3 regions of the Achromobacter sp. D10 genome follow, and region 3 is predicted to be linked to each of the others. Evidence: predicted binding sites of a transcription regulator. Region 3 holds the regulator's gene; each other region holds the start of a gene.
What was found. Region 3 encodes LexA, which represses DNA repair genes until DNA is damaged. Its sites were predicted from a motif close to ACTGTATNNNNATACAGT; they were not measured.
Positions count from the first base shown of each region.

Region 1: the regulator LexA is predicted to act here: its motif matches at 4,494-4,511, upstream of VCS63_RS19620 (ATP-dependent helicase).
Region 2: the regulator LexA is predicted to act here: its motif matches at 8,700-8,717, upstream of VCS63_RS28310 (DNA topoisomerase IV subunit B).

Region 1 covers NZ_JAYJLE010000007.1:68,686-79,019, reverse strand. Annotated here, with positions in the region: gene VCS63_RS19635 (ABC transporter substrate-binding protein) at 1-409, opposite strand, end outside; gene VCS63_RS19630 (thermonuclease family protein) at 509-1,168, opposite strand; gene VCS63_RS19625 (magnesium and cobalt transport protein CorA) at 1,248-2,252, opposite strand; gene VCS63_RS19620 (ATP-dependent helicase) at 2,318-4,426, opposite strand; gene VCS63_RS19615 (DUF72 domain-containing protein) at 4,545-5,441, shown strand; gene VCS63_RS19610 (PLP-dependent aminotransferase family protein) at 5,427-6,947, opposite strand; gene VCS63_RS19605 (4-aminobutyrate--2-oxoglutarate transaminase) at 7,116-8,381, shown strand; gene VCS63_RS19600 (NAD-dependent succinate-semialdehyde dehydrogenase) at 8,531-10,000, shown strand; gene VCS63_RS19595 (inositol monophosphatase family protein) at 10,145-10,334, shown strand, end outside.
Region 2 covers NZ_JAYJLE010000017.1:37,379-47,712, reverse strand. Annotated here, with positions in the region: gene VCS63_RS28340 (TRAP transporter permease) at 1-1,640, shown strand, start outside; gene VCS63_RS28335 (DUF418 domain-containing protein) at 1,641-2,840, opposite strand; gene VCS63_RS28330 (TetR/AcrR family transcriptional regulator) at 2,837-3,457, opposite strand; gene VCS63_RS28325 (hypothetical protein) at 3,368-3,574, shown strand; gene parC (DNA topoisomerase IV subunit A) at 3,571-5,901, opposite strand; gene VCS63_RS28315 (YcxB family protein) at 5,937-6,542, opposite strand; gene VCS63_RS28310 (DNA topoisomerase IV subunit B) at 6,542-8,503, opposite strand; gene trxA (thioredoxin TrxA) at 8,832-9,158, shown strand; gene rho (transcription termination factor Rho) at 9,276-10,334, shown strand, end outside.
Region 3 covers NZ_JAYJLE010000005.1:167,487-177,820, reverse strand. Annotated here, with positions in the region: gene VCS63_RS16750 (TIGR00645 family protein) at 102-650, opposite strand; gene VCS63_RS16745 (M48 family metalloprotease) at 913-1,668, shown strand; gene tig (trigger factor) at 1,838-3,148, shown strand; gene clpP (ATP-dependent Clp endopeptidase proteolytic subunit ClpP) at 3,153-3,806, shown strand; gene clpX (ATP-dependent Clp protease ATP-binding subunit ClpX) at 3,908-5,206, shown strand; gene lon (endopeptidase La) at 5,465-7,915, shown strand; gene lexA (transcriptional repressor LexA) at 8,047-8,697, opposite strand; gene VCS63_RS16715 (Bug family tripartite tricarboxylate transporter substrate binding protein) at 8,917-9,879, opposite strand; gene VCS63_RS16710 (class I adenylate-forming enzyme family protein) at 9,876-10,334, opposite strand, start outside.

The sequences.
Region 1 (10,334 bases), on a different contig from region 3:
AAGCCGGATGCGGCGCATAACGCGCGCCGGGCCGGATCTTGATGTCGTAGATGCTTTGCGCGATCCGCTCGCCGGGCGTGTCGGCGGGCAGCGTGTTGCCCTGCGCATCCAGGTAGACGGGCGGGTCGATGGCCGCGGCCGCGCGCGGCACCAGCTCGTAGGGCCGCTTCAGGTAGTGGTAGCCGTACAGCGTCTCATAGATGTTGTACGTATAAGGGGTCTCGTCGCCAGAATAAGAGCTGGCCGGATCCAGGTACTTCGGGGACCGTTTGACGAAGGCGGAAAACAGCGTGTTCTGGCTTTCGGCGCCGGACGCGTAGGGGCTGTTGATGGGGCTTTCTTGCGAGCAGCCCGCCATCGCCAGCGACAGCAGCATGGCCGCCGCCCAGAGCCGCTTCAATCCGCGCATGGAAACCTTCCCTTCAAATCGTTGCGACAGAGGATAGCAAACCCCGGCGCCGGCCCATACCCAGGCATCCCCCAGGGCCGGCAGCGTTCACGTGCGGGCTCAACCGCACTGGCGCTGCCGCCAGCAGTCATAGCGCCACTTCCAGGGTTGCATGGCGCCAGGCTGCGCCCACAGGCCGCGCCCGGCCGCCTTGGCCTGGCGCTGAAGGTCCGGCATGGCCTTGTCGCGCAGATAGTCGCCCTGGCGCGCCGTGTACGCCCAGGCGTAACCGGCCTCCACCTGCAGGCGATTGGCCGAGCGGCCGTCGTCCAGGATCAGGGCGCAGACTTCCCGTCCGTACTGGTCCTTTTCGTAGCATTGCGCGGTGAGCGTCTTGCCCGCGACCAGGCCGGCCAGGTTCTTGCGCGCCGCCTCGGCATAAGGCTGGCCGGGCTGCTCGGACCCATGACCCTCTTCGGGCGCGTCGATGCTGTCCATGCGGATGCGATGCTGGCCGTCCGGTGCGCGCAGGGTCACGGTATCGCCGTCAGCGACATTCACGATCATGCCCGTCAGGGTGTAGCTGCCCTGGGGCACGCCGCCCGCCAGCACCGCGCCCGGCCTGTCCTGGGTCGAGGAGGTCGGCCGTTCGGCCCGGTCCTGCCCCTCCCTACCCGAGGGCTGCAACCAATTGACGATGGCGCCCGCCGCCGCAAGGATCAAGGCGACAATCAGAGCGGTCAGCTTGCTGCCGCCGCGAAAGGGAGATTTGCCACGCACCAGCCGGGCTCCAGATAGGAAAACGCAGGCAGTTTGCCATAAAGGTGGTGGTGGCGGTCGTGCTGAAAGCAGCCCTGGTCTACAGCCAGCCCGACTTGCGGAAACGCCAATACAGGACCGAACAGACCGACGCGATGACGCCCAGCGTGACCGGGTAGCCCCAGGGCGACTTCAGCTCGGGCATGAATTCGAAGTTCATGCCGTAAATGCCCGCGATGGCCGTGGGCACCGCCAGGATGGCGGCCCAGGAGGCCAGCTTGCGGGTAGTGTCGTTCTGCGCGGCCTGGCCTATCATCAGGCTGGCTTCAAAGGCGAAGGCCAGGGATTCGCGCAGCGAGTTGAAGAGTTCGTCCACGCGCAGCACGCGGTCGGCGACCTCGCCGAAGTACGGGCGAGCGTGCTCGTCCACCGCCGACATCTCGACGCGAGCCAGGCGGCGGCAGATCTCCGCCAGCGGCGACACGACGGTGTGGATGCGCAGCAGGTCACGGCGCTGCCGGTACAGCCTGCGGATATCGGAGTCCTTGGCGCCGCGGATCAGCAGCTTCTGTTCGGCGCCTTCGACCACGGTTTCGATCTTGCCCGCCGCCGCGACATAACGGTCCACCAGCCAATCCAGCAATTCGGACGCGACGTAATCGCTGCCCCGCTTGAGCAGGTCGGGCGAAGCCTCCAGCCGTTCGCGCAAGGGGCTGTGGCCCGCGGTCGCGCCGCGCCGCACCGTGACCAGGAAACCGTCGCCGATAAGGAACTGGGTCTCGCCGAAGATGGGACGCTCGGCCTCGACCTCCACCGTAATGGCCACGATGAGGATCATGTTGCCGTAGTCGATGATCTTCGGCCGCCGGTGGGTTTCCAGCATCTCTTCCTGGTTCTTGTCGCAGGCGCCGAGTTCGCTGGCAACCTTGGCCAGCACTTCCGGGCGCGGATTGCGCAGGCCGATCCACAGCATGCCGTGGTCCTGGCTGACGTACTGGGCGACTTCGTCGATGGGGACCTCGCGGTCCCGCCGTCCGTTCACGTAGGCGATCGATGCGACGACTTCGGTCTTCGAGCCGTCGGCCGCATGTTCTTCAGTAGACATACACACCCTTGGTCAATGCGATCCCTGCCGGACAGCTTATATATATCGGCCGATGATAGCCCAGCCTACGAGAACAGGTTGCGCACCCGCTTGGCGACGTCCACGGCGGGCGCCTGCGGTTCCTTGGGCGCGGCGCGCCCGGCCGGCAAATCGGGCAGCTTGGGCAAGTGATCAAACAGTGGCAGCATGGCGTTCGTGATGTAGCGCGTGCGCGATCCATAAACGTGCCGGTCGCCCATGCCGGTCTGCTGGTGCACATAGAAGCGCTGCGGCACGATGAGCTGCAGGCGCTCTTTGGCCCGCGTCATCGCCACGTAGAGCAGGCGGCGCTCTTCTTCGATTTCCTCGGCCGTGCCGGTACTCATGTCGGAAGGGATACAGCCGTCCACCACGTTCAGCACATAGACCGCCTTCCATTCCTGGCCCTTGGCGGAATGGATGGTGGACAGGATCATGTAGTCCTCGTCGCGATGCGGCGCGCCGGACTCGTCGCTGGTGGCATCGGGCGGATCGAGCGTCAGTTCGGTCAGGAAGCGTTCACGCGTGCCGTAGCCCGCGGCGATGCGCGCCAGCTGGTCCAGGTCAGCGCGCCGCACGCGCGCATCGTCGTACAGGCGTTCCAGCTGCGCCCCATACCAGCGCAGGGCCAGGTCCACGTCGGCCGGCCATTTCTGAGCGGGATCGCACAGCGCCGCGTAGGTGTCGGCAAAAGCGCCCCACTCCGCCTGGGCCGCGGAACCCGGTTTGAACTCGCGCAGCGCGCGCAGGGGCTCGGCGGACGCGGACATCGCGTCCATCAGCTTGCCCGCAGTGGCCGGGCCGATGCCGGGCAGCAGCTGAGCCACACGAAATCCCGCCATGCGGCCGCGCGGGTTTTCCGCCCAGCGCAATATCGACAGCAGGTCCTTCACGTGCGCGGCCTCCAGGAAGCGCAAGCCGCCGAATTTCACGAAGGGAATATTGCGGCGAGTCAGCTCCAGTTCCAGCGCGGCGCTGTGGCTGGCGGTGCGGAACAGCGCCGCCTGCGACTTGAGCGTGGCGCCGCCCTCGCGCTGCGCCAGCACCTGGTCGGCCACCCAGCGGGCCTGGCCGGCTTCGTCGCTGACCGTCACCAGTTCGGGCAGCTGGGACGATTGCCGGTCGGTCCACAGGTCCTTGGCGTAGCGTTCCGTGGCCAGGCCTATCACGGCGTTGGACGCGTTCAGGATGGGCTGCGTGGAGCGGTAGTTGCGGTCCAGCGTAATCACGCGGGCGGGCGTGGGAAATTGCCCCGGGAAGTCCAGGATGTTGCGCACCGTGGCCGCGCGGAACGAATAGATGGACTGGGCGTCGTCGCCCACTACCGTCAGGCCGCGGCCGTCCGGCTTCATGGCCAGCAGGATCGCGGACTGCAGGCGATTGGTGTCCTGGTATTCGTCCACCAGCACGTGGTCGAAACGCGCGCCCACGTCGGCCGCGATGCCTGGCTCTCCCATCATCTCGGCCCAGTAAAGCAGCAGGTCGTCGTAGTCCAGCACCTGCTGGTCCTGTTTGGCCGCGACGTAGGCGCGGAACAGGTTCTTGAGTTCGTCCTCCCATTGGGCGCACCAGGGAAAGGATGTCTTCAGGACGTCGGCCACCGGGGTCTGGCTGTTGACCACGCGCGAATAGATGGCCAGGCAAGTGCCTTTGAGGGGAAAGCGGGACTTGGTGGACGACAGGCCCAACTCGTGGCGCACCATCCCCATCAGGTCCTCGGCGTCGCCCCGGTCATGGATGGTGAAGGCCTCGGACAGGCCGATGCGTTGCGCGCAGTCGCGCAACAGCCGCGCGCCGATGGCGTGGAAGGTGCCCGCCCATGGCAGCGAGGGGGCCTGTTGCGTCGCGCGCAGATTCATCACCCGCTGCAGCACCGAGCCCACGCGCCGCTCCATTTCCAGCGCGGCGCGGCGCGAGAAGGTCAAGAGCAGCATGCGCTGCGGATCCGCGCCGTTCAGGATCAGGTGCGCGACCCGGTGGGCCAGCGTATTGGTCTTGCCCGAACCCGCCCCCGCAATTACGAGCAAGGGGCCATCGTCTCCAGGCGCGCCCGCCACACCGAACTCGGCGGCTTCGCGTTGGGCGGGGTTGAGATCGGCCAGGGGATCGGGGCGGTCGGCGGCGGACGGGGATGGCGGATTGGTTTGGTCGGACATGAAGCGGGGCCGCATTGCCGCGGCCTCTGGAAATTGGAGGGTGAGCGTTGCCCGGCCCTCGATCGGCACTGTATATTTATACAGAAATTTTTCAATTCCGTCTGATTTGCCCTCGGCCATGCGCCTACTGACCGGCACCGCCTCCTGGACCGATCCCACCCTCCTGGCCTGCGGCCGCTTCTATCCCCCGGATGTCCGCAGCGCCGAGGCCAGGCTGCGCTTTTATGCATCGCGCTTTCCCATGGCCGAGGTGGATTCCAGCTACTACGCCATGCCCACGGCGGAAAATGCCTACCTTTGGTCGCTGCGCACGCCGGACGATTTCATCTTCAATATCAAGGCCTTCCGGCTGTTCACCGGCCATCAGACGCCGCTTTCCGCCCTGCCCGCGGACATCCGGCGCGAACTGCCTGGCTGGCCCGAACCCGTCATCTACCACGACCGGATGCCGGCGGACCTGCGCGACGAACTCTGGCGCCGCTACCAGCTTGCGCTGGAGCCGCTGCGCATGTCGGACAAGCTGGGCGCGGTGCATTTCCAGTTTCCGCCCTGGATCCGGCGCGACGCGCGAGGCCGGGCCCGGGTCGCCGATTGCGCGCGGCGCATGGAGGAACACCTGGTGTCGGTGGAGTTCCGCCACCGCAGCTGGTTCGATTCGCCCGCCGCCACCGCGGATACCCTGGCCTTGGAACGCGACCTGGGGCTGGCGCATACGGTGGTCGACAGCCCGCAGGGGTTTGACAATTCAGTGCCCGCCATATGGGCATGCACCCACCCGGAACTGACGCTGCTGCGCCTGCACGGACGCAACGCCGCCACCTGGAACGTATCCGGCGGCGCATCCTCGGGACGCTTCCAATACGAATACTCCGAACAGGAACTGGCCGAACTCGCCGAGCGCTTCTCTCGCCTGGCGGCCCAAAGCGCCCAGGCCCACGCGGTGTTCAACACCAACTTCGAAGACCAGGGCGTGCGCAACGCCGCGGCCTTCGCGGCCGCGCTAGCGCCCGCCTGAAGCGGCGAGGGGCTGCGCCGCGGCAGGTGCGCGCGCCACTTCGGCCAGGCTTTCCAGCAGCACCTCGAACTTGCGCGCGATATCGTGCTCGGGCACGCAGGCGTAGCCCAGCAGCAGGCCCGGCCGCCGGCCTTCGTCATTGACGTAATAGCGCGACAGCGCGCGCGTCAACACGCCCTTGCCGCGCGCCACGTCCACCACGCGCAGGTCATCCATGTCCGGGGGCAGCGTCAGCACCAGGTGCAGCCCCGCCATGCTGGCGTCGCGATGCAGCCAATCGGGTCCCAGCCGCCGTTCGATCAGGTTGACGAGCATGGCGCGGCGACGCCCGTACAGCATGCGCATGCGGCGGATGTGGGCCGCGTAATGGCCTTCCGAGATGAACGTGGCCAGGGCGGCGTGCGTCATCAGATGGCCTTCGCGGTAGAGCTCCGCGTGCGCCGCCTGGAACGCGGCGGTGAGGGTCTTGGGCAGCACCAGGTACCCCACGCGCAGGCCCGGGTACAGGGTCTTGCTGAACGTGCCCATGTAGATCACGGGAGCATCCGGTTCCAGCCCCAGGAGCGACGCGATGGGCCGGCCCGAGAAGCGGAACTCGCTGTCGTAGTCGTCTTCGATGATCCAGCTGCCGCTCTGCCGCGCCACCGCCAGCAGTTGGCGCCGGCGCGTCAGCGACATGACCGGGCCCAGCGGATACTGATGCGATGGCGTGACGAAGATAAAGCGCGGCGGCGTGCCCACCGTGTCCGGCAGGCGCATGCCTTCCTCGTCCACCGGCAGGTGCACCGTGCGCAGGCCGTTGGCCTGCAGAATGGTGCGCGCGCCCCAGTAGCCGGGGTCCTCGACCCAGGCGGTCTCGCCAGCCTCGCCCAGGATGCGGGTGGTCAGGTCGATGGCCTGGTGCGAGCCTTCGGTAATGATGATCTGCTCGGGATCGCAATCGATCGAACGGGTCAACGCCAGATGCTGCGCCAGCGCCTCGCGCAAAGCCGGCAGTCCGCCGCCATAGGCGTAGGTCAGCAGGTCGGGCGAGGGATTGCGCCACAGGCTGCTGACGATGCGGCCGAACTTTTTATGCGGAAACTCCGTCAGATCGGGCACGCCGGGCATGAACGCGCCCCACTGGTAGGGCGAGGCCGACACGCCATCCACAATGGCCGCGCCGCGCGGCGACAGCGCCGCACGCGCTTGCGCCGGCGGCGGCAGGTGCTTGCGCCGGCCGCTGGCCAGGTAGGAATCCGGGACCGAGGCGTTGACGAAGGTACCGTTGCCCTGGCGGCTGCGGGTATAGCCCTCCGCCAGCAGCTGGCTGTAGACGTGGACCACGGTGTTGCGGGCGATGCCGAGCTCGGCCGCGAGATCGCGCGTGGCCGGCAGCCGCGAGTCCGCCGCGATGGCGCCGTCCAGGATGGCCTCCCGGATGCCGCGGTACAGCCGCTTGTTCATCGGCTCGCTGGAGCCGTCCGCCAGCCGCAGCTGCAGCAAGTCACCGACAATAGACCGCAATTGGTTCTACCCGATTTATAAAAGTGGTTCCCACAAATGGGGCCATCGTAGCATTAAATAAGGTTTTTGCCGCCGGGCCGCCCCAAGGTAAAAAGCGCCCCCAGGGGCAGCTAGCCAAAGGCGCGCCGTGGGGGTTTTTTCCCGCCTATCATGCTCTCCGAGGCTGAGATGAAGAATCAGGACCTGAATACCCGCCGTTCCCTGGCCACGCCCCGTGGCGTCGGCGTCATGTGCGACTTCTACGCGGTGCGCGCCGAAAACGCCACCCTGTGGGATGCCAATGGCAAGGAATACATCGATTTCGCAGGCGGCATCGCCGTCCTGAACACGGGCCACCTGCACCCGAAGGTCAAAGCCGCGGTTGCCGCGCAACTGGACAACTTCACGCACACGGCCTACCAGATCGTCCCGTACGAAGGCTATGTCTCGCTGGCCGAGCGCATCAACCGCCTGGCCCCCATCGACGGCCTGAAGAAGAGCGCCTTCTTCACCACCGGCGTGGAAGCCGTCGAAAACGCCATCAAGATCGCGCGTTCGGCCACCGGCCGCTCGGGCGTCATCGCCTTCTCGGGCTCGTTCCATGGCCGCACCATGCTGGGCATGGCCCTGACCGGCAAGGTCGCGCCGTACAAGCTGTCCTTCGGTCCGATGCCGGGCGACATCTATCACGTGCCGTTCCCCAACGCCACCCAATCCATCACCGTGGCGGACTCGCTCAAGGCGCTGGACCTGCTGTTCAAGTGCGACATCGATCCGAAGCGCGTCGCAGCCATCATCATCGAGCCCGTGCAAGGCGAAGGCGGCTTCAACATCACCCCGCCCGAACTGATGACCGCGCTGCGCAAGGTCTGCGACGAGCACGGCATCCTGCTGATCGCCGACGAAGTCCAGACCGGCTTCGGCCGCACCGGCAAGCTGTTCGCCATGGAACACCACTCGGTCCAGGCCGACCTGATCACCATGGCCAAGAGCCTGGGCGGCGGCTTCCCGATCTCGGGCGTGGTCGGCCGCGCCGAGATCATGGACGGCCCGGCCGCGGGCGGCCTGGGCGGCACCTACGCCGGCAACCCGCTGGCGGTAGCGGCGGCGCATGCCGTGCTGGACGTGATCGCCGAGGAAAAGCTGTGCGAACGCGCCGTGGTCCTGGGCGACAAGCTGCGCGCGCACCTGGAAGGCCTGCGCGCCAAGGTTCCGGGCATCGCCGACGTGCGCGGCCTGGGCTCCATGGTCGCGCTGGAGCTTAACGACGCAGCCACCGGCAAGCCGGATGCGGAAGCGGTCAAGCGCGTGCAAGCCCGCGCCATCGAAAAGGGCCTGATTTTGCTAAGCTGCGGTGTGTACGGCAACGTCCTGCGCTTCCTGTACCCCTTGACCATCCCCGACGCCCAGTTCGATCGCGCGCTGGCCATCCTGTCCGAGGCGCTCGCCGCCTGACGAACAGGGCCTGAACAACCGGTTCTTCGGCAGGCAGGCACAAGTTTTGCGGGCGTAGCGGGTTTCCGGCTTGATCATCAAGCCGTCTACCCGCCACGCCCGCAAGCCGTTTCCTGGCCGGCCGCAATCCATTCAAGGAGACTCCAACAATGACAGCACTGACCCAACCCCTGGCACGCCCCGATCTGCTGCGCGACGCCTGCTACATCGACGGCAAGTGGGTAGGCGCCGGCAGCGGCGCGTCCATTCCCGTGACCAACCCCTCCACCGGCAAGACCATCCTGTCGGTGCCGAAGCTGGGCCGCAAGGAAACCGAACAGGCCATCGCCAGCGCCGAGGCCGCCCTGCCCGCCTGGAGCGCCAAGACCGGCAAGGAACGCGCCGCGATCCTGCTGAAGTGGTCGCAGCTCATGATGCAGAACCAGAAGGATCTGGCCGCCATCATGACGTCCGAACAGGGCAAGCCCGTGACCGAGGCCGCTGGCGAAATCGCGTACGCCGCCTCGTTCCTGGAGTGGTTCGCCGAGGAAGCCAAGCGCATCGACGGCGACATCCTGCAAAGCCCCAAGGCGGGTCAACGGCTGATGGCGCTCAAGCAACCCATCGGCGTGACCGCCGCGATCACGCCGTGGAACTTTCCGGCCGCGATGATCACGCGCAAGGTCGGTCCCGCCCTGGCGGCCGGCTGCACCATGGTGGTCAAGCCCGCTCAGCAGACCCCGCTGACGGCGCTGGCGCTGGCCGTGCTGGCCGAGGAAGCCGGCGTGCCCGCAGGCGTCTTCCACGTCATCACCGGCAGCTCGCGCGATATCGGCGCGGCCCTGTGCGAAAGCGACGTGGTGCGCAAGCTGAGCTTCACCGGCTCCACCGAAGTCGGTCGCACGCTGATGGAGCAATGCGCGCCCACCATCAAGAAGCTGTCGCTGGAATTGGGCGGCAACGCGCCCTTCATCGTGTTCGACGACGCCGACCTGGACCGCGCCGTCGACGGCATCCTGGCATCCAAGTACCGCAATGCCGGCCAGACCTGCGTCTGCGCCAACCGCATCTACGTGCAGGCCGGCGTCTATGAAGAGATTGCCAAGCGCCTGGTTGCCAAGGTCGAAGCCATGAAGGTCGGCGATGGCTTTGCCGACGGCGTGACCCAGGGTCCGCTGATCGACAGCAGCGCGGTGGAAAAGGTGCAGGAACACATCGCCGACGCGACCTCGCACGGCGCCCGTGTCATCGCCGGCGGCAAGCCCCATGCGCTGGGCGGCACGTTCTTCGAGCCGACGGTGGTGCGCGACGTGACGCAGTCCATGCGTTTCGCGACCGAGGAAACCTTCGGCCCGGTGGCTCCGCTGTTCCGCTTCGAAACCGAAGAAGAAGTCATCGGCATGGCCAACGACACCATCTTCGGCCTGGCCGCCTACTTCTTCACTCGCGACTACGCCCGCATCTGGCGCGTGTCCGAAGCGCTGGAGTACGGCATTGTCGGCATCAACACCGGCATCATCTCCAACGAAGTCGGTCCGTTTGGCGGCGTCAAGCAATCCGGCCTGGGACGCGAAGGCTCTAAGTACGGCATCGAAGACTACCTGGAAATCAAGTACCTCTGCGTGGACCTGGGCGCCTGATCGCGCCAGATCGACGACACCCCGCTGGCCGGCCGCCAGCGGGGCCAGGCTGCGGCCTGCGCGGGTACCCCGGGCCGGCGATGTTGCATCCCGGCCCGCGCCAGGCATGGTAGATTTGCGCGTTCCCCGAACGAACGAGTCCGTATGAGCAGAACCTTTACCCGCGAGGACACCCGCCGGCTCGCCGCCATCCTGGCTGAAACGGCGCAAACGGAAGTCATGCCGCGCTTTCGCAATCTGCCGGAAGGCGCGGTGCGCGGCAAAAGCTCCGCGCGGGATCTCGTGACCGACGCGGACGAAGCGGCCGAGCGCCTGATCGCGGCCCGTCTGGCCA
Region 2 (10,334 bases), on a different contig from region 3:
CCGCGATCTCGTACATTGCGCTTTTCTACATCGTCCACCTGGAAGCGCTGAAGCTTGGCATCCAGCCCATGATGGCGTCGGGCCCCGCCCGCACACCGTTGCAGAAGCTGGCGGGTTGGGGCATGGGCATCAGCGGCACCTTGGTGGTGATGGGCGCGGTCTACTGGATAGGCACCGGCGTGCAGGCCGTGGCCGGCGCCGCGGCCATCTGGGTGCTGCTGGGCATGCTTGCGGCGCTGTACGTGTGGCTGCTGCGCGTCGCGGCGCGCCACCCGGACCTGCCGCAGGACATCGACATCAACCATCCCGTGCGCCCGCAGCCGTGGCCGACCGTACGCGCCGGACTGTACTTCCTGATTCCCATCGGCATCCTGGTCTGGTGCCTGAGCGTGGAAGAGCTGTCGGCCGGGTTGTCGGCATTCTGGGCCGCGATGGCCATGCTGTTCCAGATGGTGACGCAGCGTCCGCTGATTGCCTGGTTCCGCAAACAGCCGCTGTCCGGGCCCTGGCGCCAAGGCTGGCGCGATGCCATCGGCGGCCTGGAGGACGGCGCCCGCAACATGATAGGCATTGCCATCGCCTGCGGCACCGCGGGACTGATCGTCGGCGCCATCACGCTGACCGGCCTGGGCCTGCGCATGACGGCCTTCGTCGAGCTGGTGTCGATGGGCAATGTGCTGCTGATGCTGATCTTCACGGCCATCGTGTGCCTGATCCTTGGGCTGGGCATGCCAACCACGGCCAACTACATCCTGATGGCGACGCTGATGGCGCCCGTGGTGGTGGAACTGGGCGCCCAGAGCGGCCTGGTGATTCCGCTGATCGCCGTGCACATGTTCGTTTTCTATTACGGCATCATGGCCGACATTACGCCGCCCGTGGGCCTGGCCACGTTCGCGGCCGCAGCCATTTCCGGGGAGGACCCGATCAAGACAGGCATTCAGGGCGTGACGTACGCGGCACGCACGGCCATCCTGCCGTTCATGTTCGTGTTCAACCCCATGTTGCTGCTGATCGACGTCACCTATGGCTGGGAGCTGGCGCTGGTCGTGACCGGCGCCACACTGGCCTCGCTGACTTTCGCCGCCGCCACCATGCGCTGGTTCCGCGTGCGCTGCACGCTGGCCGAAGTGGGCGTGCTGCTGCTGGTGACATTCATGCTTTTCCGCCCGGACTGGTTCATGGACCATTTCGCGCCGCGCCACGAAAGCCGGCCGGCGTCCGAGATGCAGGCCATCGCCGCGGCTCTGCCCGACAACGGGCGGCTCACCGTGGTGCTGCGGGGAATCAATCTGGAAGGCGATGAACTGACCAAGACCGTGGCGGTCGCCCTGCCCGAATTGACGGACGACGCAGGCGGACAAGACGCGGGACGCAAGCGGCTGGCCGAAGCGGGGCTGACGCTGATGAGCCTGGGCGACCAGACGCAGATCGGCGGCGTGCGCTTTGGCAGCCGCGCCCAGCGCGCCGGCTGGGAACAAGGCTGGGACGTGCTCGAAGTGAAGGCGCCCAACCCGCAGCGCTGGTCCGACTTCTGGGTGTACGTGCCCGCGCTGCTGTTGCTGGCAGGCATGTGGGCGCGCCAAGGCCGTCGCGATGGCGGCGCCGCCGTGGGCCGGCTCCACGCCAAGCCGGTCTGATCAGCCCGTCCGCGCGCGCCGCCAGGCCGGCCATGCGCCGATGGTGAGCGCGCGCAAAAACCACTCCACCGGACCATAGGCGTGGCGTCGCAACCACCATGCGGATAGCGGCAGCTGCGCCGCGAAGATGGCCACGGCAATGCAGAACGCCGCCAGCGGCGAGACCGAGGCGAACAGGCGCAGGCCCCAGGCGGTGAACAGGAATGCGCAGATGATCGACTGCATCAGGTAGTTGCTCAGGGCCATCCGCCCTGCGGGCGCCAGCCAGCCCGCGAAGCGCGCTCCAGGGCGCGTGCGCATGGCCAGCAGCAAGGCCGCCGCATATGACATGCTTAATAGCGGCGCGGTCAGGAGGTCTGCCGCCAGCCCAGGCAGTTCCCAGGCCGCGCCGGCCGCGGGCATGGAGGTAAAGGCATACACGGCGGATCCGGCCAGGCCGGGCGCCAGGCCCAGCGCGCACAGCAGCCACAGGGCGCGCGGCTGACGCCATGGATCCGCCAGCGCATGACGGCGCCCCAGTGCGTAACCGGTCAGGAACATCGCGAACACAAACGGTCCCTGCACGAACAGGACGGTGAACCACACGCCTTCAGTGAGTTCCTTTACGTGCTGCGCAATCGTGGTGCCGATAGTGCCCCGATACGCGTCGATAGCCGCCAAGGCGTCCGCGTGGTACTGCGCCTCGTATCCGGGCGGCACCGGGTCCAGGTAGCTCAATGCGCCCAGGATGGCCCACAACGATGCCGTCAGCACGATAAGCCACAGCGAGATGCGCAGCGCCCGCCTGGGCTCCATCCGGCGGCATAGCAGCAGCGCCAGCCCCAGCAGCGCATAGGTCAGGAGTATGTCGCCTTGGTAGAACAGCACGGCGTGCGCCGCCCCCAGCACCGCCAAGCCCGCAAGACGGCGCAGGAAGCGCGGCGCGAAAGCAGCCTGGCTGCGCTCGGCCGCAGCCATCTGCAAGGTGAAGCTATAGCCGAACAGGAACGAAAACAACAGGTAGAACTTGGTCTCGAACAGCCAGGCGATCAGCCAGCGCACGGTCAGGTCCAACGGTTGCGAAAACGCCGGATCCGCCACGCCTGCGCCGTAAAACGGCGACGAGAACACGCCAATGTTGACCACGAGAATGCCGAACAACGCAAAACCGCGCAGCGCGTCCACCTGCTCCAGGCGCCCAGGATTTGCCGCCGAGCTCATGCATGCCTCCCTGCGGTGTTCCGCTCCGCGCGGGTGGGCAGGCATCGCAGCAATGCCTGCTCCAGGAGGCGCCCTCCCGCCGCCGCGCCGAAAGCGGGATCAACCACCGAACGGCTGTAGACGCCGTCCAGCAACAGCAACAGCGTGTCGGCCATCTCAGCCGCAGGCTGAGGCGGGACCCGCTGCCGCCAGACCGTCTCCAGCAACAACACCAGACCGGCCTTGCGGGCCGCCTCGTTTTCCATCACCAATGCATGCACGCGCGGGTTGCGCACGGCCTCGGCCAGGATCTCCATGCCCAGCCTGACGTAGGTCGGATCCTGATGCAACGCGAGCTGCGCGGCGACCCAGTCGGTCAGCGCCTGCCTGGCGTCTGGCGCCGCGCACGCCGCCTGCATCTGGGCGCGCGCGGACTCAGTGTCCGCGGCGATCAGCGCTTCGATGATCTCGGCCTTGCTGCCGTAGTAATGGAACAGATTGCCGGGGCTCATCCCGGCGCGGGCGCAAATCTGCGCCGTGGAAGTCGAATGAAAACCCTGTTCGGCAAAACAATCCGCCGCCGCGGCCAGTATGTGGCTTCGCCGCTCCTGCTGTTTGATGGGGTCGATCTTGCGCATTTTATTAATAGATCAATTGGTCTATCTATTAAATATCAAGATCGCAATACCGGTCAACAAGCGAAAAAAATGGCGGGCCGCAGCCCGCCATTACCCTGCGTAGCCGCGGGCGCCTAGCCCAGCACCGGCGACAATACCGGCTGCTTGGGCCGCACATCCAGCGCCCTGCCCTTGCGGGCACGCTTGCCGACGTACGGAGCAAGCGCGTCGCCAGCCAGGATGTCCTCGGTGTGCTTGTTGCGGTAGATGCCGGACGCACGCAGGCCGCCCACGCCGATAGGCACGGTCTGGTCCAGCTTGTCCGTTCCGTCCAATCCCATCAGGATGGTGCCGCGACCGCCGCCAGACAGTGTCTTGACTTCGTCCAGGCCGAAGACCAGGAATTTGCCCTTGTGGGACAGCAGCGCCAATTGCGTGGCACCTTCGAATAGCGGCACCGGACGCAAGAGTTCGTCGTCCGCTTCCAGGGTAATGAACTGCTTGCCCGCGCGCTGGCGGCTGACCATGTCGGACAGCTTGGCGGCAAAGCCGTAGCCGCCGCGCGTCGCCAGCAGCCAGCGGCTGTCGGCGGACGCTGCAATCGTATGGACGATGCGCGTGCCGCTGCCGAGGTCGATCATAGTGGTAACCGGCTGGCCGTCGCCCCGGGCGGAAGGCAGCCCGGCCACGGGCACCGAATAGACACGCCCGTTGTCGCCCACGGCGATCAACGTATCGGTCGTGCGGCATTCGAAGGCGCCGTACAGGTCGTCGCCCTGCTTGAAGCCGAATTGGCTGGCATCGTGGCCGTGGCCCTGACGGGCGCGCAGCCAGCCCTTTTGCGAGACGATCACGGTGACGGGCTCGTCCAGCACCTTGGTTTCGAGCACAGCGCGCTCTGCGGTCTCGATCAGCGTGCGGCGATCGTCGCCGTACTGCTTGGCGTCGGCCTCGATTTCCTTGATCAACAGGCGCTTGAGCGCAGCGGGGTTGTCCAGCAGTTCCTGCAGACGCACCTGCTCATCGCGCTTGTCCGCCAGTTCCTGTTCGATCTTGAAGCCTTCCAGGCGGGCCAATTGGCGCAAGCGCATTTCGAGGATGTCCTCGGCCTGCCGTTCCGACAGTTTGAAGCGCTCCATCAGCGCGGCGCGCGGCTCGTCGGATTCGCGGATCGTCTGGATCACTTCGTCCACGTTCAGGTAGACGACCATGCGGCCTTCCAGCACGTGGATGCGGTCGATGACCTTGTCCAGGCGGAAGCGCGTGCGGCGCACCACGGTATTGGTGCGGAACGCCAGCCACTCGACCAGGATGTCGCGCAGGCCCTTCTGGCGCGGCCGGCCGTCGGTGCCGATGCACACGAGGTTGATGGACGCGCTGCTTTCCATGCTGGTCTGGGCCAACAGCGTGTTGACGAATTCGTCGCGGTCCACGCGCGAGGTCTTGGGTTCGAAGACCAGGCGCACCGCGGCATCCTTGCCCGACTCGTCCCGCACCGCGTCCAGCAGGTTCAGCATCACGGCCTTGGCCTGGGTCTGCTCGGGCGTCAGGCTCTTCTTGCCGGTCTTGACCTTGGGATTGGTGATCTCCTCGATCTCTTCCAGCACCTTCTGGCACGAGGTGCCGGGCGGCAGCTCGTTGACCACCAGCTGCCACTGGCCGCGCGCCATTTCCTCGAACTGCCAGCGCGCCCGCACCTTGAGCGACCCGCGGCCCCCAGCGTAGATCTGGGCGATGTCCTCGGCGGGCGTGATGATCTGTCCGCCGCCCGCGAAGTCCGGGCCGGGAATCAGGGCGTGCAGCTCCGTGTCCGGCAACTGGGGATGCTTGAGGAGAGCCACGCAGGCCTGCGCCACTTCGCGCAGGTTGTGCGGCGGAATTTCGGTGGCCATGCCGACCGCGATGCCCGAGGCGCCATTGAGCAACATCACGGGCAGGCGCGCCGGCAACATTTGCGGCTCTTGCTGGCTGCCATCGTAGTTGGGCACGAAGTCCACGGTGCCCTCGTCCAGCTCGTCAAGCAACAGCTTGGCGATGGGCGTCAGGCGGGCTTCTGTGTATCGCATGGCGGCGGCGTTGTCGCCATCGCGCGAACCAAAATTGCCCTGGCCGTCGATGAGCGGATAACGCAGCGAGAAATCCTGCGCCATGCGCACCATGGCGTCATAGGCGGCCTGATCGCCGTGCGGATGGTACTTGCCCAGCACGTCGCCGACGACGCGCGCGGACTTCACGGGCTTGGCGCCGGCGGCCAGCCCCATCGCCTGCATGGCGTAGAGGATACGGCGCTGCACGGGCTTCTGCCCGTCGCCGACGTCCGGCAGGGCTCGGCCGCGCACCACGGATACGGCGTAGTCCAGATAGGCCTGTTCCGCGTAGCGCGCCAGGGTGATGGCGGCGTCGCCGTCGCCATCGCCGCCGGGCGGGTTGGAATCGAACAAGCCGGGTTGATTGCTGTCGGTCATGATGTATTCAGGTAGACAATTTCATCGAAACGGCGTCAAAGCGCCTGCGCGGACGGCATCAGCTGTGTATCGGCGACATGCGCGCGCAATTCGCTGCGCACCCTGTCCAGCGTGGCGGCGTCCTGACCGCGCTTGGGGATGATCACGCCCTGCAAAGTGCCGAGAATGACATAAAGGTGTTCCGGAGTTTCCTCGACCCGCCGCACATCGGACCAGTCCATCCGCCCCGAGGCGGTGGCGGTGGTATCCGTAATGCCCTCGGGACCGAAGTCCAGCTGATGACGGCCCAGGAAAAGCTCGTCGGGCTGCCTTTTCAGCATGCGGCGTGTGTTCATCCTGACCAGCGAGGGCAGCACGAACTCGTAGGCCAGCGCCAGCAGCGCCAGGATGCCCAGGCCCACGGCCAGTCCCTCGAAGTACACGGGCAGGATCTGCGCCCAGTTCGGTCCCTTGCCGTCCCAAGTCTGCCAGATCAGGTAGGCCAGCAAGGCCACGATCATCAGGACCGCGAAACGCAGGTGGGACCGGTAGCGGCGCCGGCGCAGCTCCGGCCGCTTGTACACATAGACGGCGAAGTCCGCATAGTCGTCGGCCGTCATCTGGACGTCCATGCGGGCGGAGCCGGGCGCGGAAGCGGCCATCAGATGTCCAGCTCCGCCAGGTTGCCCTTCTCTTCGATCCAGGCGCGGCGCTGCGAGGACTCGCCCTTGCCCATCAGCATGTCGAACATGCGAGTGGTGTCTTCGGGGGTCTGGTCACCATAGCCCACGGGCAGCAGCCGGCGCGTGTCCGGATTCATGGTGGTTTCCCAGAGCTGTTCCGGATTCATTTCGCCCAGGCCCTTGAAGCGGCTGACGGCCCATGCGCCTTCGCGCACGCCTTCCTTGCGCAACTTGTCCTGCGCGGCCTCGAGCTCGCCCTCGTCCAGGCAATAGATCTTGCGCGCCGGACGCTTGCCCTGCGCCGGCACGTCCAGGCGGAACAGCGGCGGCCGGGCCACGAACACATTGCCGGCTTCGACCAGCTTGGGGAAGTGCTTGTAGAACAGCGTCAGCAACAGCACCTGGATGTGCGAGCCGTCGACGTCGGCGTCGGACAGGATGCAGATGCGGCCGTAGCGCAGCCCCGACAGGTCCGGCGTATCGCCAGGACCGTGGGGATCCACGCCGATGGCGACGGAAATGTCATGGATTTCGTTGTTGGCGAAGAGCCTGTCGCGATCGACCTCCCAGGAATTGAGCACCTTGCCGCGTAGCGGCAGGATGGCCTGGAACTCCTTGTCGCGCCCCATCTTGGCCGAACCGCCCGCCGAGTCGCCCTCGACCAGGAAGACTTCGGTGCGGGTGGAATCGCTGGACTCGCAGTCGGTCAGCTTGCCCGGCAGCACGGCCACGCCCGAACTCTTGCGCTTTTCCACCTTTTGGGCGGAGCGCTGGCGCGCCTGGGCCTGGCGGATGGCCAGCTCGGCCAGCTTCTTGCCGTATTCAACGTTGCTGTGCAGCCACAGATCCAGCGCGCTCTTGGAAAAGCCGCCGACCAGGCGCACTGCGTCGCGGCTGTTCAGGCGTTCCTTGATCTGCCCCTGGAACTGCGGGTCCAGCACTTTGGCCGAAAGCACGAAACTGGCGCGCGCAAACACGTCCTCGGGTAGCAGCTTGACCCCTTTGGGCAACAGGCTGTGCAGCTCGGCGAAACCCTTGACCGCGCCGAACAGGCCTTCGCGCAGCCCCGATTCGTGGGTGCCGCCGGCAGGCGTGGGGATCAGGTTCACGTAGGACTCGCGCACGGCGTTGCCGTCCTCGGTCCAGGCCACCACCCACTGGGCGCCCTCGCCTTCGGCGAAGTTTTCGTGATCTGCCCCGGCGTACTGCTCGCCTTCAAAGAAGGGAACCATCAGTTCCGCGCCGGCCAGCGCCTCGGACAGGTAGCCGCGCAGGCCATCCTGATACTGCCAGGTCTTGGTGTCCCCGGTCTTCTCGTTGACCAGGGAAACCTTGATCCCGGGCAGCAGCACGGCCTTGCTGCGCAGCAGGTGCGTCAGTTCGCCCAACGGAATATTGGGGCTGTCGAAATACTTGGCATCCGGCCAGACGCGCACGCGGGTGCCGGACTTCTTGCGCCCGCCCTGGTCGTAGGGCGCCAGCGGCTCGGCCACGTCCCCGCCCTTGAAGACCAGGCGATTGACGGCGCCGTCGCGCCACACCACGACTTCAAGGCGCGTGGCCAGGGCGTTGGTGACGGAAACGCCCACGCCGTGCAGGCCGCCGGAAAAGGCGTAGGCGCCGCCGCCTGCCTTGTCGAATTTGCCGCCGGCATGCAGGCGCGTAAACACCAGCTCCACCACGGGAGCGTTCTCTTCAGGATGCAGGCCGACGGGAATACCGCGCCCGTCGTCCTCGACGGAAACGCTGCCGTCGACGTGCAGCGTGACCTGGATCTGCTTGCCGTAGCCGGCCAATGCCTCGTCTGCGGCGTTATCAATGACCTCCTGCACGACGTGCAGAGGGTTTTCGGTTCGGGTGTACATGCCCGGGCGCTGGCGCACGGGCTCCAGTCCCTTCAGGACGCGAATGGACGCCTCGGTGTAACGTGGAGTGGCCAAGTTATCCCCAACATCTGTGGAAAAAAACCGACATTTTACGGATAAGCCTAGATTCTGCGCGGCTCCCAGTGGGATGAGCACGACCTGAGCAGCTCCGAATTCGGTAGGATGATGACAGTCACAGCCAGCGCACCGGAGCCCATACAGCCCGGATCGCGACAACTGCGCCGCAACATCCTACACAAATCCAGCAACTCCTGTTGTTATTAACAGTGGTATGCCTGTTGTTATTGACAGTGGTATGCTTGAGTCCATTCCACAAACAAGAACAACGGCGAGGCGCGTCCCTTTTTACGCGCCTTTTGCTGCCGAACCGAGAATCACCATCATGAGCGACCAAATCAAGAACGTCAGTGACGCGAGCTTCGATGCCGATGTGTTGAAATCCGGCCAGCCGGTGCTGGTGGACTACTGGGCTGCCTGGTGTGGCCCCTGCAAGATGATTGCCCCGATCCTGGAAGAAGTGGCCACCGAGTACGCTGGCCGCCTGACGATCGCCAAGCTGAACGTTGACGAAAACCAGGGCACCGCCACGAAGTACGGCATCCGCGGCATTCCCACCCTTATGCTCTTTAAAGACGGCCAAGCCGCCGCCACCAAAGTTGGCGCGCTGTCGAAGTCGCAACTGACCGCATTCCTGGACGGCGCGCTGTAAGCCGCGTGCCGTGAACGAAGGCGCCGCCCTCGGGGCGGCGCTCATTCAATACCGCGTGTGCCCGTCCGTGGCGCGCCGCCAGAACTCTCCTTCACTTTCCCCCAAACACCCACCGCGATGCACCTCAACGAACTGAAGGCGCTGCATGTCTCGCAGCTGCTGGAAATGGCCGCCGGCCTGGAAATCGAGAACGCCAACCGCCTGCGCAAGCAGGAACTGATGTTCGCCATCATGAAGCGGCGCGCCAAGCAAGGCGAGCAGATCTTTGGCGACGGCGTCCTGGAGGTCCTGCCCGACGGCTTCGGATTCCTGCGCTCGCCCGAGACCTCCTACCTGGCCAGCACGGACGACATCTACATCTCGCCCTCGCAGATCCGCCGTTTCAACTTGCACACCGGCGATTCGATCGAAGGCGAAGTACGCACGCCCAAGGACGGCGAGCGCTATTTCGCCCTGGTGAAGGTGGACAAGGTCAACGGTGTGGCGCCGGAAGCGATCAAGCATCGCATCATGTTCGAAAACCTGACGCCGCTGCACCCGAACCGCACCATCCGCCTGGAACGGGACATCAAGAGCGAAGAGAACCTCACGGGCCGCATTCTTGACGTCTTCGCCCCCATCGGCATGGGTCAACGCGGCCTGATCGTGGCCAGCCCCAAGTCCGGTAAGACGGTGATGATGCAGCACATCGCGCACGCCATAACTACCAACTACCCCGACGCCGTCATGATCGTCCTGCTGGTGGACGAGCGCCCCGAGGAAGTGACCGAAATGCAGCGCACGGTGCGCGGCGAAGTCGTGGCTTCGACCTTCGACGAACCCGCCACCCGTCACGTGCAGGTCGCGGAAATGGTCATCGAAAAGGCCAAGCGCCTGGTCGAAATGAAGAAGGACGTCGTGATCCTGCTGGACTCGATCACCCGTCTGGCCCGCGCCTACAACACCGTGGTGCCGGCTTCCGGCAAGGTGCTGACCGGCGGCGTGGACGCCAATGCGCTGCAACGGCCCAAGCGCTTCTTCGGCGCCGCCCGCAACCTGGAAGAAGGCGGTTCGCTGACGATCCTGGGCACGGCGCTGATCGAAACCGGCAGCCGCATGGACGAAGTCATCTACGAAGAATTCAAGGGCACCGGCAACTCCGAAGTCCACCTTGAGCGCCGCCTGGCTGAAAAGCGC
Region 3 (10,334 bases):
CCGGCAGGCCCGGTGTTCCGCCCAGAAAAAAGCCCCCGCACGCAATGTGCGGGGGCTTTTTTGCTGCTTACGCCGTATGCCGCGGGATGGCGGCGTGCAGGTCAGTGCTTGGCGTTGTGCGTCGGGGTGGCCAGCCTGTCCACCAGTGCAATTCCCAATGCCGACAGGATGAACAGGGCATGGATGATGGTCTGCCACATCACGCCGGCCTCTGAGAAGCGGGCGTTGGGCGTGCCCAGGGTGCCGGCTTCGATGAAGGTGCGCAGCAGGTGGATCGAAGAGATGCCAATGATGGCCATCGCCAGCTTCACCTTGAGCACGCTGGCGTTCACGTGGCTGAGCCATTCCGGCTGGTCGGGATGGTCTTGCAGGCGCAGGCGGGACACGAAGGTTTCGTAGCCGCCAACGATCACCATGACCAGAAGGTTCGAGATCATCACCACGTCGATCAGGCCCAGCACCAGCAGCATGATCTCCATCTCGCCGAAACTGGTGGCATGCGTCAGCAGATGCCATAGCTCCTTCAGGAACAGCATGACGTAGACGCCCTGCGCGACGATCAGGCCAAGGTACAGGGGCAGCTGCAGCCAGCGCGAGCTGAAGATGAGACTGGGCAGCAGGCCCAGGCGGGGAGGGGTATTCGGGATCATTTTGGGTGCGAGCCGTTTGGTGTATGCAGAAAAAGGCGGGCGCAATTCTATCAATGCGGCGCTGCCGTGTGGCTATCGATTTTTTATGAAGGATCCGGTTGTCCGGGGATGCCGGCTAGCATGATTGCGCCAACCCCGTTGGGGTTTTATGTAAGAAAAACTGGCATTTGCGAAACTGTGTGGCGAAACGCTTGGTGTGCATTGGTCGTATATAGAATTGCGGCCTCGTTCGCATAGAGCCCGTAAAGAGGAGTTTGTTCCCATGAAGATCCGCTACACCGTCGCCGCCCTGGGCGTTGCGCTTGCCCCTTTCTCGGCCTCCCAGGCCCTGGACATCGGCGGCCTGGTCGGCGCCGGCAGCAAGGTTGTTCAGGCTGCCACGCTGAGCGATGCCGAAATCAAGACCCTGTCGGACAAGGCCTGCGCGCAAAGCGATTCCCAGGAAAAGATCGCCGCTCCCGGCAGCAAGTACGACGCCCGCCTGCAGAAGATCGCCAAGCAGCTGGGCGGCACGGTCAACGGCCAGAAGGCCAGCTACAAGGTCTATGTCACCAAGGACGTCAACGCCTGGGCCATGGCCAACGGCTGCATCCGCGTCTACAGCGGCCTGATGGACATGATGACCGACGACGAGGTCCTGGGCGTGGTGGGTCACGAAATCGGCCACGTCGCGCTGGGCCATAGCAAGAAGGCGATGCAGACCGCCTACACCGTGTCCGCCGCGCGCGATGCCGCCAATGCCGCGGGTGGCGCCACGGTGGCCGCGCTGAGCTCGTCGCAACTGGGCGACCTGACCGAGAAGTTCATCAACGCGCAGTTCTCGCAATCGCAGGAAAGCGCCGCCGACGACTACTCCTTCGACCAGCTCCAGGCCAAGGGCCTGAATACCCGCGGCCTGGTGACCGCGTTCCAGAAGCTGGCTGAGCTGGACGGCGGCAAGAGCGATATGATGAGCTCCCACCCGTCCTCGGCCAAGCGCGCGCAGCACATCGAAGAGCGCATCGCCAAGGCCAAGTAAGCCATCCATACAGGCGTATATCCTCCCGTCCCGGGTGGAAAACGGGGCGCGAGTATCCGGACTTATCCGGGTGCTCGCGCCCCTTTGCGTCAGGGGACCGGAACTTTCCGGTAAAATGCCCCGTTTATCCGCCCGTCATCTCTTTATCTCTCGGAAAATAGGTCTTTTAATGCAGCCTGTGGTTGAAACCCTCTCCGGCCTGGAGCGCCGTGTTGATCTGGCCGTCTCGGTGGCCGACGTCGAAAAGGAAGTCCAGGCGCAATTGAAGCGCGTGGCCCGGACCGCCAAGGTCCCCGGCTTCCGTCCGGGCAAGGCGCCGCTCGCCATGCTCGAGCGCAGCCATGGTCCCAGCATCCGCTACGACGTGATCAATAGCCAAGTTGGCCGTGCCTTTGAACAAGCTGTCGATGGCGCCAAGCTGCGCGTCGCCGGCGCCCCGAACCTCGAGCCCAAGACCGAAGGCGTTGCCGACGACACGCTGGCGTTTACCGCCACGTTCGAGGTCTACCCCGAAGTCGCCGTGCCGGATCTGTCGGCCCTGGCCGTCACCCGCTACGAAACCGCCGTCACCGACGCCGAAGTGCAGCAAACCCTGGACGTTCTGCGCAAGCAGCGCGCCACGTTCGAAGCCCGTGAAGGCCGCGCGTCGCAAGACGGCGACCGCGTCACGCTGGACTTCGCCGGCACCATCGACGGCGTGCCGTTCGAAGGCGGCAAGGCCGAAGCGTTCCCGTTCGTGCTGGGCCAAGGCCGCATGCTCCCGGAATTCGAAGAAGCCGCCCGCGGTCTGAAGGCTGGCGAAAGCAAGGTCTTCCCGCTCAAGTTCCCTGATGACTACCAAGGCAAGGAAGTCGCTGGCAAGACCGCCGAATTCACCATCACCGTCAAGGAAGTGGCTGAAGGCGTGCTGCCCGAACTGAACGCCGAATTCGCCAAGTCCCTCGGCCAGGCCGAAGGCGACGTCGAAAAGCTGAAGGCCGACATCCGCAGCAACATCGAGCGCGAAGTGAAGGTTCGTTCGGCTGGCCGCACCAAGTCCAGCGTCATGGACGCCCTGGTCGAAGCCGGCAAGTTCGATGTGCCGAAGGCCCTGGTCGACAACGACGTGCAAGGCCGTGTCGCCGCTGCTCGCGAAGAACTCAAGCAGCGTGGCATCCCGAACGCCGAATCCGTGCCGATCCCGGCCGAAGCCTTCGCCACGGAATCCGAGCGCCGCGTGCGCCTGGGCCTGCTGGTGTCGGAACTGGTCAAGCAAGCTCAGCTGCAAGCCAAGCCCGAGCAAGTTCGCGCGCGCATCGAAGAGTTCGCCGAGAACTACGAACAACCCGCCCAGGTTGTCAGCTATTACCTGGCCGACCGCCAGCGTCGTGCTGAAATCGAGGCTATCGTGCTTGAAGACAATGTCGTCGCGCACGTGCTGGAAAAGGCCAAGGTCACCGAAGAGAAGGTGCCTTTCGATCAGTTGATGGGGATGGCGTAACACTATGCAGAGATTCACCGATTTCTATGCGGCAATGAATGGCGGGTCTTCGGTGACCCCCACCGGCCTGGGCTACATTCCCATGGTGATCGAGCAGTCGGGGCGCGGCGAACGCGCTTACGACATCTATTCGCGTCTGCTCCGCGAGCGGCTCATTTTCCTGGTGGGTCCGGTCAATGACGCAACGGCCAACCTGGTCGTGGCGCAGTTGCTGTTCCTGGAATCGGAGAATCCTGACAAGGACATTTCCCTGTACATCAACTCGCCTGGCGGGTCGGTGTACGCGGGCATGGCCATTTATGACACCATGCAATTCGTCAAGCCGGACGTGTCCACCCTTTGCACCGGCCTGGCGGCCAGCATGGGCGCGTTCCTGCTGGCGGCAGGCAAGAAGGGCAAGCGTTTCACGCTGCCCAACTCGCGCATCATGATCCACCAGCCCTCGGGCGGCGCCCAAGGGCAGGCCTCGGATATCCAGATCCAGGCTCGCGAGATCCTGGACCTGCGCGAACGCCTGAACCGCATCCTGGCCGACAACACCGGCCAGACAATGGAGCGCATCGGGATAGACACGGAACGTGACAACTTCATGTCTGCCGAAGATGCGGTATCGTATGGACTGGTGGACAAGGTTATGACCTCCCGCTCGGAAGGCTGACTTCCAGGTTGACCCGAACCCGCTGCCACCACGTTTGAGTAAGCGCATGCGCTAGGCCTTTAACCGGCTTGGCGCATCTTTACCTGAGATACGAAACAAATATGCCTGAAAAAAAGGGATCGGCAGACGCAAAAGTGCTGCATTGCTCGTTTTGCAATAAAAGCCAGCATGAAGTCCGCAAGCTGATCGCGGGTCCGTCGGTATTCATCTGCGATGAATGCATAGATCTGTGCAACGACATCATCCGCGAGGAGGCGCAAGCCACGGCCCGCGCGGCGATTCGTTCCGAACTGCCCACTCCGGCTGAAATCAAGACTTTCCTGGACCAGTACGTCATTGGGCAGAACTCGCCCAAGCGCATGCTGGCCGTGGCCGTCTACAACCATTACAAGCGCATCCGCCACGGCGAGATCAAGGGCGACGAAGTCGAACTGTCCAAGAGCAACATCATGCTGATCGGCCCCACGGGGTCGGGCAAGACGCTCCTGGCCCAGACGCTGGCACGCATGCTGAACGTGCCCTTTGTCATGGCCGATGCGACCACGCTGACCGAAGCCGGTTACGTGGGTGAAGACGTCGAAAACATCATTCAGAAGTTGCTGCAGAACTGCAACTACGAAGTGGAAAAGGCGCAGCGCGCCATTATCTACATCGATGAAATCGACAAGATCTCCCGCAAGTCCGACAACCCGTCCATCACCCGCGACGTGTCGGGCGAGGGCGTGCAGCAGGCCTTGCTGAAGTTGATCGAAGGCACGGTCGCTTCGGTGCCCCCGCAGGGCGGCCGCAAGCACCCCAACCAGGACTTCGTCCAGGTCGACACGACCAACATCCTGTTCATCGTGGGCGGCGCTTTCGATGGTTTGGAGAAGGTCATCCGCGACCGTACCGAGAAATCGGGCATCGGCTTTTCGGCCTCGGTGCGCGCCAAATCAGAACGCGGCGTGGGCGAGCTGTTCTCCGAGGTCGAACCCGAAGACCTGATCAAGTTCGGCCTGATTCCCGAACTGGTCGGCCGTCTGCCGGTGGTCGCCACCCTGGATGAGCTGGACGAAGCGGCCCTGGTGCAGATCCTGACCGAGCCCAAGAACGCCTTGCTCAAGCAGTTCCAGAAGCTGTTTGCCATGGAAGGCGCCGAGCTTGACGTCCGGCCTGCCGCCCTGAAGGCGATCGCCCGCAAGGCGCTCCGCCGCAAGACCGGCGCGCGCGGCTTGCGTTCCATCATCGAGGCGGCCCTGCTCGACACCATGTATGACCTGCCTTCCCAGGGCAACGTCAAACGTGTGGTGCTGGATGAAGGCGCCATCGAAGGCGAGGGTAAGCCATTGCTCATCTACGCCGACGAGGACGCGGCTTCAGACAAGCCGGAACGCGGTGAAGTCCGCGACGCAGCAGCCTGATATTTCAAAAAAGCCCGTTCCTGTAACGGGTTTTTTTGCCTAAGGCGCATTCCCGGGTACAAACACGCTTTTCCTGCAGGCGCGACGCTTGCATACTGAGGGTGCTGCCCGCGGTTTTTTTCAGCCTTTGGGTTATCCAGGCGCCGAGATCTTGAATTTTCGGCTATTGTTCCCATAACAGACGTAACTGACGCGGATTGACCGGGTATACCCGGACTTCCCGTCCCCAATACGCCGAGTCATACCGAGGAACCTCCTATGTCTGCCAGCCAGACCCTGCCTTCCGACCCGATCGACCTGCCCCTGCTCCCACTGCGCGACGTAGTGGTGTTCCCGCACATGGTCATCCCGCTGTTCGTCGGCCGTCCGCGCTCTATCCGCGCGCTCGAGGTTGCGATGGAAGCGGGCAAGAGCATCATGCTGGTGGCCCAGAAATCCGCCGGCAAGGATGATCCCACCCCCGAAGACGTCTACGAGATCGGCTGCGTTGCCGGCATCCTGCAGATGCTCAAGCTGCCCGACGGCACCGTCAAGGTGCTGGTCGAAGGCACCCAGCGCGCCCGCATCAACAGCATCGAAGACGCCGATTCGCACTTCACCTGCCAGGTGACGCCTATCGAACCGGACGCCATGCAAGGCTCCGAGACCGAAGCCCTGCGCCGCGCCATCGTGGCCCAGTTCGAGCAATACGTAAAACTGAACAAGAAGATCCCCCCGGAGATCCTGACCTCGCTGGCTGGCATCGATGATGCCGGGCGCCTGGCCGACACGATCGCCGCGCATCTTCCTCTCAAGCTCGAGCAGAAGCAAAAAATGCTCGAGATCGTTGGCACCTCCGAACGCCTCGAAGGTCTGCTCACGCAACTCGAAACCGAAATCGACATCCTCCAGGTCGAGAAGCGGATTCGCGGCCGCGTGAAGAAGCAGATGGAAAAGAGCCAGCGCGACTACTACCTGAATGAGCAGGTCAAGGCCATTCAGAAGGAGTTGGGCGAAGGCGAAGAGGGCGCGGACATCGAAGAGCTCGAAAAGAAGATCATCGCTGCCCACATGCCCAAAGAGGCGCGCAAGAAGGCCGATGCAGAGCTCAAGAAGCTCAAGCTCATGTCGCCCATGTCGGCCGAAGCCACCGTGGTGCGCAACTACATCGATACGCTCATCAACCTCCCCTGGAGGAAGAAGAGCAAGATCAACAATTCCATCAGCAACGCGGAAACGGTGCTGGACAACGATCACTACGGCCTGGAAAAGGTCAAGGAACGGATCCTGGAATATCTTGCCGTGCAACAGCGCGTGGACAAGGTGAAGGCGCCGATCCTGTGCCTGGTCGGCCCTCCTGGCGTGGGCAAGACCTCGCTCGGCCAATCCATTGCCAAGGCGACGAACCGCAAGTTCGTGCGCATGGCGTTGGGCGGCGTGCGCGACGAAGCCGAGATCCGTGGCCATCGCCGTACGTATATCGGTTCGATGCCGGGCAAGATCGTCCAGAACATGTCGAAGGTCGGCGTGCGCAATCCCCTGTTCCTGCTCGATGAGATCGACAAGCTGGGCATGGATTTCCGTGGCGATCCCTCGTCGGCGCTGCTCGAGGTGCTGGATCCGGAACAGAACCACACGTTCCAGGACCACTACATCGAAGTCGACTTCGACCTGTCCGATGTCATGTTCGTTGCCACCAGCAACACGCTGAACATTCCTCCGGCGCTGCTCGATCGCATGGAAGTGATCCGCCTGTCCGGCTACACCGAGGAAGAAAAGATCCACATCGCCCGCGACCATCTGCTGCCCAAGCTGATGAAGAACAACGGCGTGAAGGACAGCGAGCTTACGGTCGACGACAGCGCGCTGCGCGACATCGTGCGCTACTACACCCGCGAAGCCGGTGTGCGTGCGCTCGAGCGCGAAGTGGGCAAGATCTGCCGCAAGGTCATCAAGCAATTGCTGACCCAGAACGATCGCGCCAAGGCTGAAGGCAAGGCCGTCGAGGTCAAGCCGGTCAACGTGACGGGCGACAACCTGAGCGATTATCTGGGCGTGCGCCGTTATGCCTTCGGCATGGCCGAAAAGGAAAACCAGATCGGTCAAGTGACCGGTCTGGCCTGGACGGAAGTCGGCGGCGATCTGTTGACGATCGAAGTGGCGGACATGCCGGGCAAGGGCGTTATCCAACGCACCGGTTCGCTGGGCGACGTGATGAAGGAGTCGGTCGAGGCCGCTCGTACGGTGGTGCGTTCCCGCGCCCGCCGCCTGGGCTTTGCCGACAGCGTCTTCGAGAAGCACGACATGCACGTGCACGTGCCGGAAGGCGCGACGCCCAAGGACGGTCCGTCCGCGGGTATCGCGATCACCACGGCCATGGTGTCGGCGTTGTCACGCATCCCGGTGCGCGCCGATGTCGCCATGACCGGCGAGATCACGCTGCGTGGCGAAGTCCTGCCTATCGGTGGCCTGAAGGAAAAGCTGCTCGCGGCCCATCGTGGCGGTATCAAGACGGTCTTGATTCCGGAAGAAAACGTCAAGGATTTGGCGGAGATCCCGGACAACGTCAAGAATCACCTTGAGATCGTGCCGGTACGCTGGATCGATAAGGTGTTGGAACTGGCCCTGGAGCGCCTGCCGGAGCCGCTGGCCGAGGAAGAAGCGGTCAAGGAACCCCTGGTGGCCAAGCCCGCTGAACCCGGCTCGACCGACCCGGTGCTCAAGCACTGACACGCCCCAGGACGCCCGCCCTTAAGGGCGGGCGTTTCTCCGGTTCAGGTCTCGAACAAAAAACCCGCCAATTGCTTTGGCGGTTTTTTTTTGCGGCGCGTATTGTTGGCCGCGGAAATGCGCGCGCGTTTTTAGTGGAGCGCGTGCGTGCGAATAAGACCCACGGCGATGCCTTCTAGCGCGAAATCCTGGCCAGCTTCCACGACGATGGGCTCGAAGTCGGGGTTTTCCGGCAAGAGTTCGATATGGCCGTTCTGCCGTTGCAGCCGCTTGACCGTGACGTCGTCACCCAGGCGGGCCACCACAATCTGGCCGTTGCGGGCTTCCGAGGCTTTCTTCACGGCGAGCAGGTCGCCTTCCAGGATGCCGGCATCGCGCATGCTCATGCCGCGCACCTTGAGCAGGTAGTCGGGCGCCTGGGCGAACAGATTGGGGTCGACGCCGACCTCGCGTTCGACGTGTTCGGCAGCGAGAATGGGGCTGCCTGCAGCCACGCGGCCGACCAGCGGCAGCAGCAGCTGAGCCAGCCCGGGCATGGGCAGCGAGCTTTGTGTGGGGGCAGGGGAGTTGTCCTTCAGGCGGATGCCGCGGGAGGCGCCGGCCGTCAGTTCAATGGCGCCCTTGCGGGCCAATGCCTTGAGGTGATCTTCGGCCGCATTGGGAGAACGGAAACCCAGGGCCAGGGCGATCTCGGCGCGGGTTGGCGGAAAGCCGGTGCGCGCGACCGTCTGCCTGATGAGATCCAGGATTTGTTGTTGGCGATCGGTAAGTTTGCTGGCCATGGCGATGATCCGGTGCTAGCGGACTGTACATATATACAGCGCCATTCTGGGGGACGCAGCGCAAAAAAGCAAGCCCGGCCCGGCCGTTTCAAACTCCGGCAGGCCGGCCGGCTGGACCGACGCGTTGCATTGCGCGCGGCCTGCTTGTCGTTCGCGCGCGGCCGCGGGAAAGTTGCCTTTCCGCACCCCGCCGCGCGGGGCGGCCGCTACGGCGTGTGGTTATTCCGGCTTGATGCCGGCCGCCTCGATGACGCCGCGCCATTTCCCGGTCTCGGATTCGATATACCCCTGCAGTTCCTCCGGCCGGGTGGCTTTGATCGTGATGGCCTTGTCTTCCAGCTTGCGGACGATGTCGGGTTTGGCCAGCACCTTCAGCAAGGCGGAACTCAACACCGACAGTCGGTCGGCCGGAATGCCGGCCGGGCCCATGACGCTGACCCAGGCGTCCACGCTCATGTTCTTCACGCCCAATTCCTCGGCGGTGGGCACTTGGGGTAGTTCCTTGATGCGCGTCGTGCTGGTGATGGCCAGCGCCCGCACTTTGCCCGACTGCACCAGGCTCAGGGCCGCGGGCAGGTTGTCGAATCCGAGGTCGACGTGCCCACCCATGAGGGCGGTCAATGCCGGGCCGCTGCCTGAGAAAGGAATGTGCTGCATCTTCGCGTCCGTCAGGATCTTGAAGTATTCCCCGGTCATATGGGGCGATGTACCGGCTCCGGGGCTGGCGTAGGAGAGTGGCCGCAGCTTTGCATCGGCGACCAGCGTGCGCAGGTCTTGGTACTTCGAATCGGCTTTGACCAGCACCAGATTGGTGTAGAAGCCAACCTCACCGATCATGGTGAAATCCTTGATGGGATCGAAATTCAGCTCCTTGCGCAGCAGCGGATTGATCACGTTGGTGGCTACGGTACCCAGGAAAATCGTGTAGCCGTCGGGTTTGGCGTGCGCGACCGACGAGGCGCCGATCGTGCCGCCCGCTCCCGCCTTGTTTTCGACGACCACGCTTTGTCCCAATTCGCGCGACAGCCCTTCGGCCAGCACCCGCGCGACGATATCGGTGGAGCCTCCCGGCGGAAACCCGACCACGAAGCGTATAGGCTGGTCCGGAAACGCCGCGGCGGAGCCGCACAGCGCAGAGGCCAACACGCAGGTCGTGGCGGCAATCCAGGTCTTGAATGTCATGATCGATGTTCCTCCTGCCGGTTCGCGTCGCGCAAGTCGTCAATAATTCGTCGCTTGTCGATTTTGCCCAGCGTGTTTTTTGGAAAAGACTGCACGATGTGGATGATTTTGGGCGTCCGTACGGATCCCAGTTGCTGTTTGCCGTAGTCGATCAGCGCCTCAACGCTGATCGAGCCGGGCCGAACCGGTACGACTGCCATTTCGACCCGCTCCCCCCAGTAGTCGTCGGCGACGCCGAACACCACGCTTTCTGCAACGCCTGGGTGTTGCGCATAGGCGTTCTCGACGTCAGAGGGATACACATTGAAGCCGCCGCTGATGATGATGTCTTTGGAGCGGCCCTTGATGAACAGGAAGCCGCGTTCGTCGAGGTAGCCGAGGTCTCCGGTGTGGAACCAGCCATCTTTCAGGACGGCCGCGGTCTGTTCGGGCATGTTCAGGTAACCCGACATCAG